DNA from 2 places in the Desulfitibacter alkalitolerans DSM 16504 genome. Region 1 is predicted to be linked to the other one. Evidence: riboswitches for the same ligand, from Rfam matches in the RefSeq annotation. Region 1 holds a riboswitch; the other holds the start of a gene.
The links. Region 1 has a riboswitch for S-adenosylmethionine ahead of K364_RS0102620 (pyridoxal phosphate-dependent aminotransferase). Riboswitches for the same ligand answer to the same signal wherever they lie in the genome.
Positions count from the first base shown of each region.

Region 1 (8,341 bases):
TGCAGACATGCCGGTGGAGGCTCATTGTCAAGAGGACCGTGGAATAAATGCGGCACATCAACTACATGTAGCTGATGTAAAAAACACCGTGGTTACAGGGCTTTACAGCCCTGACCACGAGATACCACGCGGAGGTTAATAAAAAATGTCAGTTAGGGACGAGGCCTTAAAGTTTCATGAAACTGCCAGGGGGAAACTAAGTATTGTACCTAAAGTTCCAGTCAGTACACAAAAAGACTTGAGTTTGGCATATACACCGGGGGTAGCAGAACCCTGTAAAGAAATTGCAGCTAATCCTGAATTGAGCTACAAGTATACAGCCAAGGGGAATATGGTTGCAGTAGTAAGTGATGGAACTGCAGTATTGGGACTAGGTGACATTGGTCCCCTTGCTGCCATGCCGGTAATGGAAGGAAAAGCTATTCTTTTCAAGGCCTTTGCTGATGTTGATGCCTTTCCAATTTGTCTTGATACAAAGGATGAGGAAAAAATTATAGAAACAATAAAATTAATTGCTCCCAGCTTTGGTGGAGTTAACCTGGAAGACATAGCAGCGCCAGCCTGTTTTACCATTGAACAAAGGTTAAAGCAGGAGCTTGATATTCCAGTATTTCATGATGATCAGCATGGCACCGCTGTAGTAACCATGGCTGCTCTAATTAATGCACTGAAAATTGTTAATAAAAAGCTAGAAGATATTAAAGTAGTTATTGCTGGGGCTGGGGCAGCAGGTGTGGCAATTATTAAACTGCTGCTGGGCCTAGGAGTTTCCAATGTAATTATGTGTGATAGAAAAGGTGCAATCTATGAGGGCAGAGAGGGTTTAAACTGGATAAAGGAAGAAATGGCAAGGGTTACAAACAAGGAAAAATTTGCTGGTGACTTAGCTGGTTCGCTGGTTGATGCAGATGTTTTCATTGGAGTATCAGGCCCAGACATTGCTACAAAAGAAATGATTTCACAAATGGCCAGGGATGCTATTGTCATGGCTATGTCCAACCCTGTCCCGGAAATAATGCCTGAATTAGCTTACGAAGCAGGTGCCAGGGTGGTATGTACAGGAAGGTCTGATTTTCCCAATCAAGTTAATAACGTTCTCGCTTTTCCTGGCATATTCCGAGGTGCTTTAGATGTTAGGGCAAGTGATATAAATGAGGAAATGAAACTAGCAGCTGCCTATGCAATAGCCGAGCTAGTATCGGCAGATGATTTGAATCCAGACTACGTAATACCTAGTGCTTTTGATAAAAGGGTTGCTCCTGCAGTGGCTGAGGCGGTAGCTGTTGCTGCAAGAAGATCAGGAGTTGCCAGGCTTTAGGTCTAATGTTCAACAGATTAACAACTAAAATATAATTAAAAATATCAAGGGGGATTTATCCATGGATTTTGTTAAAAAAGTATTTGAGATTGCTTGCAAAACTGTACCAGAACCAAACATGCGCAATTTACAGCTGGTATATACACCCCAACAGGATGAGGAAATGGAGAACTTTACCTTTTTAATGTCAACACTTTATCCACTTACAGGACAGACTGATTTTCACATCCACCCTGTAGACGAGATGATATTGATAATAACAGGCAGGGGAGAAGCCATCATAGAAGACAAGCATTATGATTTAGAGCCTGGTTCAGTTATTTATGCCAAGGCGGGAGTACAGCATCAGTGTAAAAACTATTCAGCCGAAAGCATGAAAATGGCCTGCTTTTACATACCTGCACTGCCTGACGAGTTAGTGAAAAAGATCAAGGAATAATTAATTAGAGGATGAGGCCCATTCTAATAAATTAAGGGATGTGTAATAGCTGTTTTTACATATCCCTTGTGTGTTTTTTGCAGTGAAGATAGTTAGCTTTTTATTCGCTGAGTTTTAAATAAGATTATTTATTGTTTTTGGTTAGATACATATCAATTCTATTAATTGCTTCACAAATGTTATCCATTGATGTTGCATAGGAAAGACGAAGGTGATTTTGTCCGTATTTTCCGAAAGAAGCTCCATCTATAGTTGCTACTCCTGCCTTTTCTAATATTTCAGAGGCCAGGACAGAACTAGATATTCCAGTACCATTAACGTTTGGAAAAGCATAAAAAGCACCCTTTGGTTTATGGCAGTAAAATCCTGATAAGGAATTTAATCCTTTAACAAGCATATCTCTTCTTTTTGCAAACTCCTTGACCATTTCTTCAGTATGACTACTACAATTAAGCAATGCTTCAATTCCAGCCAGTTGAATGAAGGGTGGAGTACAGCTGTAATTATTAATTATTAATCGAGTAATATGGGGGATAAGTTCTTTAGGCATTAGACCAAAACCTAGTCTCCAACCAGTCATAGAAAAGGTTTTTGAAAAACCATCAACAATAATAGTTCTTTCCTTCATGAAAGGTAAGGATGCTATTGAAATGGGTTTTTCATCATAGTATATCTTGTTGTAAACTTCGTCTGAAATAACTAAAAGGTCGTTTTTTATGCAAAGGTGAGCAATTTCCTCCAGGTCATATTTCTTTAATATTCCACCAGTTGGATTATGTGGGAAGTTAAGTATTAACATCTTGGTTCTATCTGATATAAGCTGTTCAAGCTTATTGATATCTATGGAAAAATTATCATTCATTTCCTCTACTGGAACAGGAACTGGTTTGCCCCCGCAAAAATGAATTAATGATTCATATATAGGAAAGCCAGGATTAGGATAAATCACCTCATCTCCCGGGTTAATACATGCAAGCATTGAATAGAATAAGATAGGCTTTGCTCCAGGAGTAATTACAACTTCATCATGAGTAAATTCTATCTCTCTAAGTCTGCTTGCATGGTTAGCAATTACTTCTTTAGCATTAATAAGACCATCGGCTGCACAGTATTTTGTATTGCCTTGATTCATCGCTGTAATAGCGCTATTTATAACTCTAAAAGGGGAAGAAAAATCAGGCTCGCCTATTTCCATGTGAATAACCTTTATTCCGCTCCTTTCAAGTTCCTTTGCTTTTGCAAGAACCTCGAATGCTGCCTCTGTTCCTAAAACAGAGGCTCTGTCAGCTAAAAACCTTTTCATATCCATACACCCGCCTTGTTAATTTATTATTAAAAAAGAGCCTTCTCGATAAGAAAGGCTCTTTTATAAGCATCCGCATCTTATCTTTCAGTATAAAAATACTGAAGGATTTGGCACCTTCCTTTATAGGGGTTGCCGGGCTTCATAGGGCCAGTCCCTCCACCACTCTTGATAAGAATTTATTTAGTTTTATGATATATTATACGCTTTATTATTATTTGTCAAGGATATTATGATAGATAAGGTGTTGTATAAGGTATTGTCATTTGATTAGTCTGTTAACTGATAAGCATAGATTATTTTTCTAATATAGCCCATGGTCTTTTCCACCGCCTCTTCAACAGAATAATCAACCTGCTTGTTAATGATCCTGGTTAACATTCCTTGATATATAAGTAATACTGCTTCATTTACCTCTGCTATATGCTCCTCATTTATAAAGCCTTCCTTTACGCAGGCCTCTACAATGGTTCTGGCTCTATCATATATATTCTGCTTTAAAAGCATGGGCAATAGCTCTTGGGGTTGTTCTCCCAGGTCTTGAGGATATAGTTCATAGAAAACCTTAATAGATTCTTCCAGGGGAATATCCAGCTTTGTAAAAAAGATAGCATTATAGATTTCAGGTTTGTTAAAAGAATGAAAACAGAATGCTTCCCAGATGCGATAATATCTCTCAAGGGCATTGGCTGACTCTTTGACATAGCTAGGCAGACTCTGGGCATATTCTTTTAGAAACCGCATGGATGCAAAAAAAACAAGGTGATCTAAGTTTTGAAAATAGTTATAAAGGGTAGCACTATTATAGCCTGCCAGGTCAGCTACCTTTCTAACTGTTACCCCACCAATGCCTTCTTCTTCAATGATTTGTGATGCTCCATCAATAAAGTAGCGCATCATTCTTTGCTTTTGAATTTCTCTCATAATTCCCTCTTGATATAAAGACATAAATTAGTTATAAATTATACCATTTATAAGTTAATGATACAATAATATTGAAATAACATCCAGGTTTTTATAACATCCAGATTAATTTTAGATTTTGTTTTAAATTTTACAATGTATTGGATAATACCAGACTAATTAATAAAATAATCAAAATATAATAAATATATATGCTTACTAAATAAACATGTTTATGTTAAAATATATACATGATTAAAGGTTTCTATTTTCAAAAGGAAGATAGAAATGCCATAAACAGGATTCTTGTCTTCAGGTGGAGTCTTAGTGGTGGTTAACCATCGGATAAAATAAAGTGTATTTTGCTTTAAAGTGCAAGAAAATTAGATATATTTAAACTAACAAAATATTTTAAGGAGTGTTAAAATGGGACAAAAGGTTAATTGTCATGATGTATTTTTTGATTAAAGCCTTAGGTGAAGAAGTTAAGAAGTCATAGTATTTCAAAAAAATTGGGGTTGTATAATCTGCGAATCTAATAAAAATACCAGGGGGTCTTAAAAAATGCAAAAGATGTTAAGTGAGGTGCAGCTGGAGCAAATTCATAAGTCGTCTGTGGATATTCTTACTAATACTGGTATAGACTTTTTATACGTGCCTGCGTTAGATTACTTTCAAAAGGCTGGTTTTAAGGTGCAGGGCACAAGGGTTTTCTTTACTGAGGAACAAATAATGAGGCATCTAGCAGCTGTTCCAAGGGAATTCACCATTTATGGTAGGCAAGGGAAAGATGTTATAATTGGAGGGGACAACATCTGTCTAGCACCTGGATATGGTGCGCCCTTTGTTATGGATGATGGTAAGAACAGAAAGGCTTTGCTGGAGGACTACAAAAAGTTTGCCCAGCTGGCAGGCAGCAGCCCCTATCTTGATGTTACAGGGGGAGTATTGGTAGAGCCTAATGATATACCTGTAAATATCAGGCATATGGAAATGACCTATAACCTTTTGAAATGTTCACCAAAACCATTTATGGGAAGTGCTTCTGGTAAAGAGGAAGCAAAAGACACTATAGAAATAGCAAAGATGGTCTTTGGTGGAGAGTTTGTTGCCCAAAGACCGGTTATGATATCTCTGATTAACTCATTAACACCTTTAAAATATGATGAGAGAATGCTGGCAGCCCTTGTGGAATACGCTGAAGCCGGGCAGCCGGTTATAACAGCTTCTTTGGCAATGGCAGGTTCTACAAGCCCTGTTACCCTTGCAGGCACAATAGCTGTACAAAATGCTGAAGTCCTTGCGGGCATGGTCTTGACCCAGGTAATTAATCCTGGAACCCCAGTTGTCTATGGAGCTGCATCATCAATTACAGCAATGAGATATGGAAGTCTGTCCATAGGTGCTCCTGAGTCAATGATGATTATCAGTGCAAGTGCCCAGCTGGCAAAATACTATGGGGTACCAGTTAGAGGCGGGGGCTCTCTCACTGATTCCAAAATTCCTGACAATCAGGCCAGCTATGAAGCAGCAGCAGTTATGCTCGGTACAGCCTTGTCAGGTATAAACTTTGTATTACACGCGGCAGGTATTTTACAATATTACAACGCAATGAGTTATGAAAAGTTTATGATAGATGAAGAGGTTTGTGGAATGGTTAAAAGAATTAAAAAAGGAATTGTTGTAAATGAAGACACCCTGGCTGCTGACTTGATAAAGCAAGTTGGTCCAGGAGGCGAGTTTTTAACATCCATGCATACCTTTGAGCATCATAGAAGTGAGTTTTTCCCTGCCAGCCTATCAGATAGGTCTGCCTATGATGTATGGGGAATAGAAAGACATGATACAGCAGCAAGGGCAAGGATCAAGATGAAAGAGAGATTATCTGAAGAAGTTAATTTCCTGGACAAAGATGTGGAAAGAGCAATAAGAAGCTACATGGAACATAAATAATTTAAATTGTCTTGGAAAAGGAACCGTGCATTCATTGTGCGGTTTTTTTTATTAGGTTTTCCATTTTAGCCCACAAGGAGAAAGTGTGTTTTAACTGCTGATTAAATCCCATATGTTACCAATAATAATAAATAATATTTTTTATAAGTCATATAAGTAATGCTCAAACTAAATATTAAGCTATGGACAGATTAAATAGATTCTTCTTATATATATTTAAAGTTTAAATACATAGACTTAAAGGCAATATAAACATGTTTAAAATATATACATGTTTAGAAAACTATGATAAACTTTTAAACAAACAATTCAGACAATGCTTTAATTTTTTTATGCTGCTGAACAAAAAAAGTAAGAATGGAACAACATGAAAGGAGCTGTTAAATAAATGAAACTTGAACACGGAAACTTTTTTGTAAAGGAAATTGTTTTCGGGCCGAAAACATCTTATGCTAATGGGGTTTTAACCATCAACAAAGAAGAAGCCCTACAGGTTGTCAGGGAAGATGAACACATTACTGAAGCTGATCTGGTATTGGCAAGGCCTGGAGATCAAGTAAGAATTGTTCCAGTTAAGGAGGCCATAGAACCTCGCTGCAAGGTCTCAGGGGGAGTAATGTTTCCAGGAGTAACCCATGAGCTTGTAATGGCTGGCAGCGGTAGGACCCATGTTTTAAAGGGAAGCTGCGTCCTTGTAGTAGGAAAGCACTGGGGAGGCTTCCAGGATGGGCTAATTGATATGAGCGGTCCTGGGGCAAAGCACACTATATATTCCCAGCTCAATAATATCTGTTTGGTGGCAGATACTGATGAAGAATTTGAGAAGCGTGAACAGCAAAAAAAGAACCATGCCCTGAGATGGGCAGGTATGAGGCTGGCAGAATATATAGGCAAATGTGTTGCTGATCAAGAGCCTGAAGAGATAATAACGTATGAACTTGAGCCAGTAACTAAAAGGTCAGCAGAAGTTCAAAAGCTTCCCTCAGTAGTATATGTGCTTCAACTCCAATCCCAGATGGAAGAGAATGGCTATAATGCCCTTGTATACGGTTGGGATTCTAACCATATGCTGCCTACATTCATGCATCCTAATGAAATACTTGACGGGGCAATTATATCTGGAAGCTTTATGCCATGCTCCTCTAAAATGTCCACATATGAACATGTCAACAATGAAACTATAAAACGACTCTATAAAGAACACGGAAAAACACTCAATTTCCTTGGAGTTATAATGTCAAACCTGAATGTTAACCTTGAGGAAAAAACAAGGTCAGCTCTTTTTGTAAGACAACTTGCTACAACACTAGGTGCCGATGGGGCAATAGTAGCTGAAGAAGGCTATGGAAACCCTGATGCTGATTTTATTCAGTGCATCGTGGAACTTGAAAATGGTGGAGTAAAGACAGTTGGCATAACTAATGAGTGTACTGGTAGAGACGGAAGATCACAGCCCCTGGTAGCTCTAGATGAAAAAGCAGATGCAATAGTATCTACTGGTAATGTATCAGAGATAATTGAGCTTCCCCCAATGCCAACAGTCATCGGTGAACTGGAAGCCCTTGCAAGAGACGGTTTAGCTGGTGGTTGGGAAGGTTGTGTCAAGGAAGATGGATCGGTAATAATGGAAAACAACGCCATGTTCTGTTCAGATGGAAACACAGGACTCTACTACAAGATTTGTGTTGAATACTAGGAGGTGGAATTGTGAAAAAGGGAATTCACTATATTAATCAGTTTTTTGGTCAGATTGGTGGAGAGGACAAGGCGGATTATGCGCCAACTATTCATGATGGTCTGGTGGGTCCTGCCCAGGGCTTAAATCAAGCCCTAAAAGAAATTGAGATTACACATACAATTATATGTGGTGACAACTTCATGGGTTCCAGAGAAGAAGAGGCGGTTGCCACTATCCTAGAATTTCTGAAGGATAAGGAGTTTGACATGTTTTTTGCGGGCCCTGCATTTCTGGCAGGTAGATATGGAACAGCGTGTGGGAAGATATGCAAAGTAGTTCACGAAAAATTTGGCGTGCCAGTGATTTCGTCCATGAATGTGGAAAACCCAGCGGTGAACATGTTTAGATCAGATGTTTATATCTTTGAAGGTGGAAATAGTGCTCGTAAAATGAAAGAAGACCTGGGAAAAATGGCCTCCTTTGGAGATAAAATTATTAGAGGAGACGAGCTTAAGCCAGCAAAAGAGGAAGGCTACTTTGGTCGTGGAAAACGCCATCAAACATGGACTAACCCTCCAGTAAGAAGTGCTGACAGGGTTGTAGACATGCTTATTAAAAAAGTTACTGGACAGCCTTTTGAAACAGAGCTGCCAATTCCAAAATCAGACCTTGTGCCAATAGCTCCTGCTATTAAGGATCTAAGCAGGGCAACTGTTGCCCTTGTTACTTCCGGTGGAATAGTTCCAG
Region 1 covers NZ_JHVU01000024.1:59,695-68,035, reverse strand. Annotated here, with positions in the region: gene K364_RS26540 (hypothetical protein) at 1-139, shown strand, start outside; gene K364_RS0102630 (NAD(P)-dependent malic enzyme) at 146-1,318, shown strand; gene K364_RS22600 (cupin domain-containing protein) at 1,380-1,757, shown strand; gene K364_RS0102620 (pyridoxal phosphate-dependent aminotransferase) at 1,882-3,060, opposite strand; SAM riboswitch class I at 3,138-3,238, opposite strand; gene K364_RS0102615 (TetR/AcrR family transcriptional regulator) at 3,331-3,984, opposite strand; gene K364_RS0102610 (trimethylamine methyltransferase family protein) at 4,528-5,916, shown strand; gene K364_RS0102605 (glycine/sarcosine/betaine reductase component B subunit) at 6,305-7,612, shown strand; gene grdH (betaine reductase selenoprotein B) at 7,624-8,341, shown strand, end outside.

Region 2 (8,341 bases), on a different contig from region 1:
TGCCGCAGGGCTTAATGAAGTAAGAAATACTGGATATGGAACTGTCACCCCTACCCTTGAAGAAATGATTTTGGAAGAACCTGAATTAATCAGGCAGGGTAGAGGCTTTGGAGTAAAATTAAAGGCTACAGCGCCCTCTTATCATTTTATTAGGGCTAATATTTCCACTGAATTAACCCCTCTCATAGGTACAGAAAAACAATGTGAAGAACTCATTAGTTATATCACTAATGAGTTTGAAGACAACCCACAAAAAATATGGGATACAAATATTTTTGGGAAGTCACTTTATGATTTAACCAGAGAGGGTATTCAAGGGAAGCTCTATAGAATGCCTGAAAACGCTCAAGAAAAGCTTCAGGAAACATTGGAAAGGATCATAAATGATGGCAGTGGAGGTCTTATCTGCATTATTATATAATCTTTAGTCGGTTAATCACCGACTTTTTTATTTGATCCAGTTCTTTTTAGTACTAACTTTAAACTACGAAGGTTTACTGCTCAATCAAATTATTTATACAAAATCTCTGTATAAAAAAGGTATTTTTCTCCTAAGTATCAAAATAATAAAAAAAGCTATTCAGTACTTATTAAAAATTTAGGAGGTATCTATATGTTTGAAAAAATCTTGTTTCCCACTACAGGTTCAAGGCTATCTGAAAAAATTTCCAATACAATTGTAGGTTTGATAAAGGAAAAACCTGACAGAGAAGTAACAATACTGCATGTATTAGAAAAATACGATATGCCAGCAGAGGTGGAATATGAAATAGTCTCCAGGGGACATGATTTTGAAGAGATGTTGAGTTCCCACGTTAAAGAATGTATACAAAAATCAACAAAAGTGTTTAGGGAAAATGGAATTCCCTATAAAGTTAGAATTAAAAGAGGAGACCCCGTTAAAGTTATTATAAAGATTTCTGAAGAGATGTGTTGTGATTTAATGATAATAGGCTATCATGGCGAGACAACGCTAACTGAACTAATCTTTAAAGGAAATACCATGGCAAGGTTGATTGACAATTCTCCTTGTCCGGTAATGGTAATTAAATAAATTTTAATTCGTTAATTTTCAAGCTGCTGAACTAAACAGCTTTATATATCCAGAAAATTGAAATTATTTTTTGAAATAAAAAAAAGGAAATAAAAGGTTTATATAGAAATACTAAAATACCTACATACATCCTGAATTTATGAAAATTGGATTTAATTACTCAGGATAAGAAAAATATAATCCAAGTTAAGGGGGTGAGCTTTAACTAGTTATATTTTTTAGTCTTGTAAATAATTATGGTATGTTTTTAAAAAAGTAAATGGGGAGGTTTATAATGAAAAGAAAAGGATTGTTGCTTTTAGTCTGCTTACTTGCTGCAAGTCTTGTTTTTACCGCATGTGGAGGCCAAACCGATTCAAAAGAAGAAAAAAATGGAGAAGAGGTAGTAGAACTAACAAGGCTACTTATGGCTACAGGTGGTACCGGAGGAACATATTATCCTCTTGGTGGTGCTATTGCAGAGGCTTGGAATGAGCATATAGAAGGACTTGAAGTAACTACCCAGGCTACTGGAGCGTCAGTGGAGAATCTTAGACTTTTAGGTTCTGGTGAGACTGAGCTTGCAATGGCTATGAATGGGCCCGCAATGGCTGCTTATCTAGGTATAGGAGATTTTGCCGGTAACCCTATTGACTTCTCAGCTCTTGGTGTAATATATCCAGAGGTAATGCAGATAGTAGCACCAAAAGGCACTGGTATAGTTAACGTTGAAGATTTAAGGGGAAAGAGAGTTTCCATAGGACCTCCAGGTAGTGGAACTGCTTCTTCTGCAATTACAATTTTAGAATCCTTTGGAATTGATCCAGAAACCGATATAACTAAACATCAGGACAACTTTACAGATGCTGCTATGAAACTAAAAGACGGACACTTAGATGCTGCCTTTGCTGTATTAGCCGTCCCAGCTGGAAATATTGTTGATGTGACAACGTCTACACCTGTTAATATTGTCAATATCACAGGTGATGGTTTAAATAAACTTTTAGAAGCTGACCCTACCTTTTCACCCTATGAAATTCCTGGTGGAACTTACGAAGGGCAGGATGAAACAGCATATACAGTATCTCAATGGGCTGTATTATATGTTCCAAATGACCTTCCAGAAGATCTGGTTTACCAAATGACCAAGGTTATGTATGAACAAACAGAGCAAATTGCCAGAACCCATGCAAGGGGAGACCAGATTACTTTAGATAATGCTACTTTAGGCATTGACCCTGTTCCCTTTCATCCTGGAGCAGCTAAATATTTTAAAGAAAAGGGTATTCTTGAGTAAATATGAAACTGTCTGCCAAAAAGAGCACCTTAACTGGTGCTCTTTGCCTGAAAATGCTTATTATTATAGCTGTTACTATTTTAACATTTAATTATTTCAATGATAGGACAGTACTGCAAATAGTCAATCATAATACAGGTGAGCTTTTATATGAGAAAAATCTAAATGTTGGTGACCAAATAAAACTTAAATATATACATTCAGTCACAAAGCAGCCTGTATACGAGATCTTTGTGGTGTACGATAAAAGTACATTGGCATTAAAAGAAATGCTTTATGATTCCTTTGGAGCAAATCTTCCTGTAGGACCAGAGACAACTGCTACAGAAACCACTAAATTCATTGTGGAAGAGAACTATTATCGAATAGTTTATGAGAATAGACGTTTTGATGTCATTCCTTTAAGGGTAGGTCAGGTAATTGCAGATCACACTCTAATTTTTAAGGATGAAGATACTATAAGACTATTAGATATTGTTGAAGGAGGTGCTTATGTAGAAGTCCACGTGAAGCCGTTAATAGGAAGCTTTTGGAAAGGAAGGTGGCTTAAGATTGACTAACAAAACAGAACATGACAAGATGAAGATTGAAGCTAAAATGAAAAGTCTTCAATCAGTTGAATATAATCAAGAGCTGGTAATAGAGGATAATGTAGATACAGAAGAAATACTAGAAAAATATGATTCAGGTTATAACTACCGTAAAAAAGTTCCTTTTTTCTGGAAATGGTTTATTTTTTTAACTACCATATCCTTAAGCGTATTCCATTTATACACTGCAATATTGGGAACTTTACCGTCTAACCAGCAAAGGGGATTCCATCTCGCTCTTGCTTTAGGACTAATTTTTTTATTGTATCCAGCAAATAAAAAGGATAAGCCAAAGGTTGGAGTAACTAGCTGGATCAGCACTTTAGTATTACTTGCAATTGTTATACTATTTTTTGTTGATGGTAAAATTAAATTACCTCTAATGGCAGCTTCAATAATAGTAATTCTGCTCATACACATTTCAAAGTTCTTCAGTAAAAAATATAAATCTATTCCAATTTCCGATGCTATTTTAAGCTTATTAGGCTTCGGGGTAGGATTATACCATTTCTTTTTTTACCAAGAAATAATAAGTCGTGTAGGAATGTATAATCAAACAGATTTTATAGTAGCAGGTACTGCTGTTCTGCTTGTGATTGAGGGCGCTAGAAGGGTTATTGGTATACCAATTGTTATGGTTGCTACATTTATGCTGTTTTATGCTCATTACGGCCCCCATTTGCCCTTTTTGGATCATAGGGGATTTAGTGTAGAGAGGATTATTTCCCACTCCTTTTTGAGCTTGGAAGGCATATTAGGCATACCTATTGCTATATCAGCAACCTTCATATATTTATATATGATGTTTGGAGTAATACTACAAAAGACAGGTCTAGAAGAATTTTTTAGTGATCTGGCAATGTCTATGACAGGGTGGATGACTGGAGGAACTGCAAAGGTAGGGGTATTGACAAGTGTTTTTTCTGGGACAATTACAGGGAGTTCAGTTGCTAATACTGTTGGGAATGGTGCATTTACAATACCAATGATGAAGAGATCAGGATATAAGCCAGAATTTGCTGCAGCAGTTGAAGCTGCTTCATCAACAGGTGGACAGATAATGCCTCCTATAATGGGTTCTGCCGCCTTCCTTATGATTGAATTTACAGGCTTGCAGTATGCACAAATATTAAAAGCAGCAATTATACCTGCACTGCTGTTTTTTTTAGCCCAATTTATTTTTGTTCACTATGAATCAAAACGTATTGGAATTATGGGTGTTCCAAAGAGTCAATTAGCAAGTCTTTCAAGTTTATTACTAACTAGAGGTTATCTTCTGCTACCTATTATAGCTATAATTTATATCCTATCTGTGGGCAGGTCTCCAATGCAGGCTGCCATGTGGGGTATTTATACGGCATTGGGAATAAACCTGATTGTCATGATCCTGGCCTTCATAGTAAAAAAATATGATAAAGTCAAATACAAGCTAACACTAATTGTTTTCTTAGAAATTTTATCTGAATCTGCCAGAAAAGCATTACCTGTAATTGCTGCTTGTGCCTGTGCTGGTATCATTGTTGGCGTTATTACATTAACAGGCCTGGGGCTCAGAATTGCAGGAGGCATATTACAGTTAGCCCAAAATAAACTCTTTTTAACAATGTTCTTTACAATGATAGCAAGTATTATCCTTGGTATGGGCTTACCTACTACTGCAAATTATGTTATCACAGCTACAATGGCTGCTCCTGCATTACTTGCCTTTGATACTGTTCCAGTAGTAGCAGCTCACCTATTTGTTTTTTACTTTGGAATAGTAGCTGACATAACTCCTCCAGTTGCTTTAGCTGCTTATGCAGGTTCAGGTATTGCTCAAAGCAATCCTTTTAAAACCAGTATAATCGCTGTAAAAATAGCAGTAGGAGCTTTCCTTGTGCCTTATATGTTTGTACTCTCTCCAGCTCTGGTACTAGAGGCAGCTTCTGTATCTAAAACAATTCTTGCAATATGCACAGCAATTTTAGGAATGTTCTGTATAGGTACAGCAATGGCTGGATTTATAGAAAGAAAACTTTTCTGGTACGAAAGGGCCCTGTTGGTATCTGCAGGCTTGGGTTTACTCTACGCCCATTTATTTACTGATTTATTAGGAGCTGCAGTATTCGTATCAATATATATTTCCCAACTTTTATATACAAAAAAGAGAAACAAAAAAAATGAACCATCTTTACCTGCATAAACTGGGCTGACATTCAATGAATTACCGATTTTAACACTACCTACCATAAAAAATTAGTAAAATTACTTTCTAAATAATATTGACAATTTAACGAATTAGATGTATAGTTTGTTGTAATTTAATAAACAATCTTATTTAGAGTGGTGGAGGGACTGGCCCTATGAAACCCGGCAACCCCCTGGGGGAAGGTGCTAAATCCTGCAGCCAAAAAAGGCTGATAGATAAGATAGAGTCAAGGATGTCAATAGCCTCTTCTTATGGAAGAGGCTAATTTTATATCAACAAAAGGAGCGATAAACCATGAGCAACAGTTTTAATTTTAACACAAAAGTACTACATGAGGGGCATGTTCCAGACAAAGAGACCCTGTCCAGGGCAGTGCCAATTTACCAGACCACCAGTTACTTATTTGAAGATACTGACCATGCCGCTAGACTTTTTTCCCTGGAGGAAGCAGGAAACATCTATACAAGAATAATGAATCCTACTACTGATGTTCTTGAAAAAAGGGTAGCTTCTCTAGAAGGAGGGGTAGGGGCTTTAGCAGTTTCCTCAGGCCAGGCTGCAATTACCCTTGCTATTCTAAATATTTGCAGCTCAGGTGACCATGTTGTATCATCCGCCAGTCTCTATGGTGGAACCTTTAATTTATTTGCAGTGACCATGAAAAAACTAGGCATTGATGTAACCATGGTTAAGCCTGAAGTTGCTGAAATGGCTGGAGCTATTACTGCAAAAACAAAGTGTCTATATATAGAATCTATTGGCAACCCCAAAATGGATATTCCTGATATTAAAGCTCTAGCAAAACTAGCCGAGGAACATAACATACCTCTGATAGTGGATAATACCTTTGCCACCCCATATTTATGCCGTCCCTTTGAGCATGGGGCACATATAGTTGTACATTCTGCAACCAAATTTCTTGGTGGACATGGTACATCCATTGCCGGAATTATTGTAGATTCTGGCAAGTTTCAATGGAATATGGAAAAGTTCCCTGGACTTGTTGAACCAGATCCAAGTTACCATGGGGTGAGCTATACTGAAGTATGTGGGCCAGCAGCGTATATAGTTAAAGCACGTGTTCAGCTTTTAAGGGATATAGGATGCAGTCTCAGCCCTTTTAATTCCTTCTTGCTGCTTCAGGGAATTGAAACCCTTCACCTTAGAATGGAAAGGCACAGTGAAAATGCTTTCACAGCAGCAAAACACCTGGAAAACCATCCCCATGTAAGCTGGGTAAACTATCCCGGCCTTAAGAGCCACCCATATCATGAGCGGGCCCAGCACTACCTTCCAAGGGGCTACGGAGCTTTAATGACCTTTGGCATAAAGGGCGGAATTGGAGAAGGTAAAAAATTTATTGACAATCTGAAGCTATTTTCCCTGCTTGCCAATATTGGAGATGCCAAGTCTCTGGTTATCCATCCAGCAAGCACAACACACCAACAGCTAACTGCAGCGCAGAGATTAGCTAGTGGTGTAAGTGATGACCTGATACGTTTGTCAATAGGAATTGAAGATGTGCAGGATATAATTAATGACCTTGACAATGCATTAGAGGCTAGTCAAAAATAATCTACAAAAACTAAAGTTATATAAAATTCAGCTTGCACCCCCTTAATGGGGGTGTTATAATGTCTATCATATATGGATAATTGTTTTTAAACCATGGACATCAAGGGGGTTTGAGGATATGATGTCAAAAAGAGACAATGATGAACAAAAGTTTTTCCTTGTAAGAGCAGACATTCTCCCTGAAGCAATTTTAAAAACAGCCCAGGCCAAGGATATAATCAGCAAGGGGAAGGTTGAAACAGTTAATCAGGCAGTTGATAAGGTTGGATTAAGCAGGAGTGCCTTTTATAAATACAGGGATGGTGTTTTTCCACTGCAAGACCCTCTTAAAGGCACCATAGTTAGCTTGTCAATGCTTTTAGAACACAGGGCAGGTATTTTATCACAGGTATTAAATACCATTGCCAGGGCTAATGCTAATATATTGACCATCAACCAGAATATACCTTTACAAGGTGTAGGGCATGTAACTATTTCCGTAGAAATAGCTCAAATGAGTGTTTCATTAGATAAATTACTTAAAAATCTAAGTGACCTGGCTGGAGTTGTAAAGGTTGAACTCGTTGGACAGGCATAAGGGGGGAAATATTCATGGACACAATTAAAGTTGGTTTATTAGGTCTAGGAACAGTAGGTACTGGTGTGGCAAAGGTTTTAAAAAATAATCAGGATAGTATTACCAAAAAGGTTGGCAAACCTGTAGAGCTGGCAAAGGTTCTGGTGAACAACACTAAAAAACAGCGATCTATAACATTGCCAGATGGAGTTATAACTGATAAGCCTGAGGATGTACTAGACAATCCTGAGATTAGTATTATAGTGGAGGTCATGGGTGGTATTGAGCCTGCCAAGGATTATATCATTAGAGCTTTAGATAATGACAAGCATGTTGTCACCGCTAACAAGGATTTGATTGCCATTCATGGAAAGGAATTATTTGAAGCGGCTCAAAACAAGAATAGTGATCTTTTCTTTGAAGCAAGTGTAGCTGGCGGCATCCCAATTATTAGACCTTTAAAAGAATGTTTAGCAGGAAATAGATTAGAGCAGGTTATGGGAATTATTAATGGGACCACCAACTATATATTAACTAAAATGACCCAGGAGGGCTCTGATTTTAGTGAGGTTCTTAAGGAGGCCCAGGATTTAGGGTATGCAGAAGCAGATCCAACAGCTGATATAGAAGGCTATGATGCAGCAAGAAAGATAGCCATTCTAGCTTCTGTAGCTTTTGGCACCAGGGTAACCTTTTCAGATGTTTATGTAGAAGGTATAACTAAAATAACAGCTGAAGACATTCAATATGCCAGGGATTTAGGCTATGTTATTAAACTATTAGGTATTGCCAACAGCATTAATGGTCACGTTGAAGTTAGAGTTCATCCGGCATTCATACCAAAGCATCATCCCCTGGCCGCTGTAAATGATGTTTTCAATGCCATTTTCATAAAAGGTGATGCCATTGGTGAAGCCATGTTTTTTGGCAGGGGTGCAGGTGAGATGCCCACAGCAAGTGCTGTGGTAGGAGACATAGTGGCCGCCGCTAGAGACATTGTATATGGTGTTACCGGAAGAATTTCCTGTACATGTTTTGAAGAAAAGCCTATAATTAAGATTGGTGAAATACAAAGTGAATACTATTTAAGACTTAAGGTTGC
Region 2 covers NZ_KK211105.1:162,996-171,336, forward strand. Annotated here, with positions in the region: gene spoIVA (stage IV sporulation protein A) at 1-421, shown strand, start outside; gene K364_RS0120445 (universal stress protein) at 614-1,054, shown strand; gene K364_RS0120450 (TAXI family TRAP transporter solute-binding subunit) at 1,329-2,330, shown strand; gene K364_RS25880 (DUF1850 domain-containing protein) at 2,333-2,890, shown strand; gene K364_RS0120460 (TRAP transporter permease) at 2,883-5,102, shown strand; SAM riboswitch class I at 5,231-5,330, shown strand; gene K364_RS0120470 (O-acetylhomoserine aminocarboxypropyltransferase/cysteine synthase family protein) at 5,403-6,683, shown strand; gene K364_RS0120475 (ACT domain-containing protein) at 6,805-7,260, shown strand; gene K364_RS0120480 (homoserine dehydrogenase) at 7,275-8,341, shown strand, end outside.
Region 2: it holds a riboswitch for S-adenosylmethionine, as region 1 does, so the genes downstream of both, K364_RS0120470 (O-acetylhomoserine aminocarboxypropyltransferase/cysteine synthase family protein) here and K364_RS0102620 (pyridoxal phosphate-dependent aminotransferase) in region 1, are expected to answer to the same signal.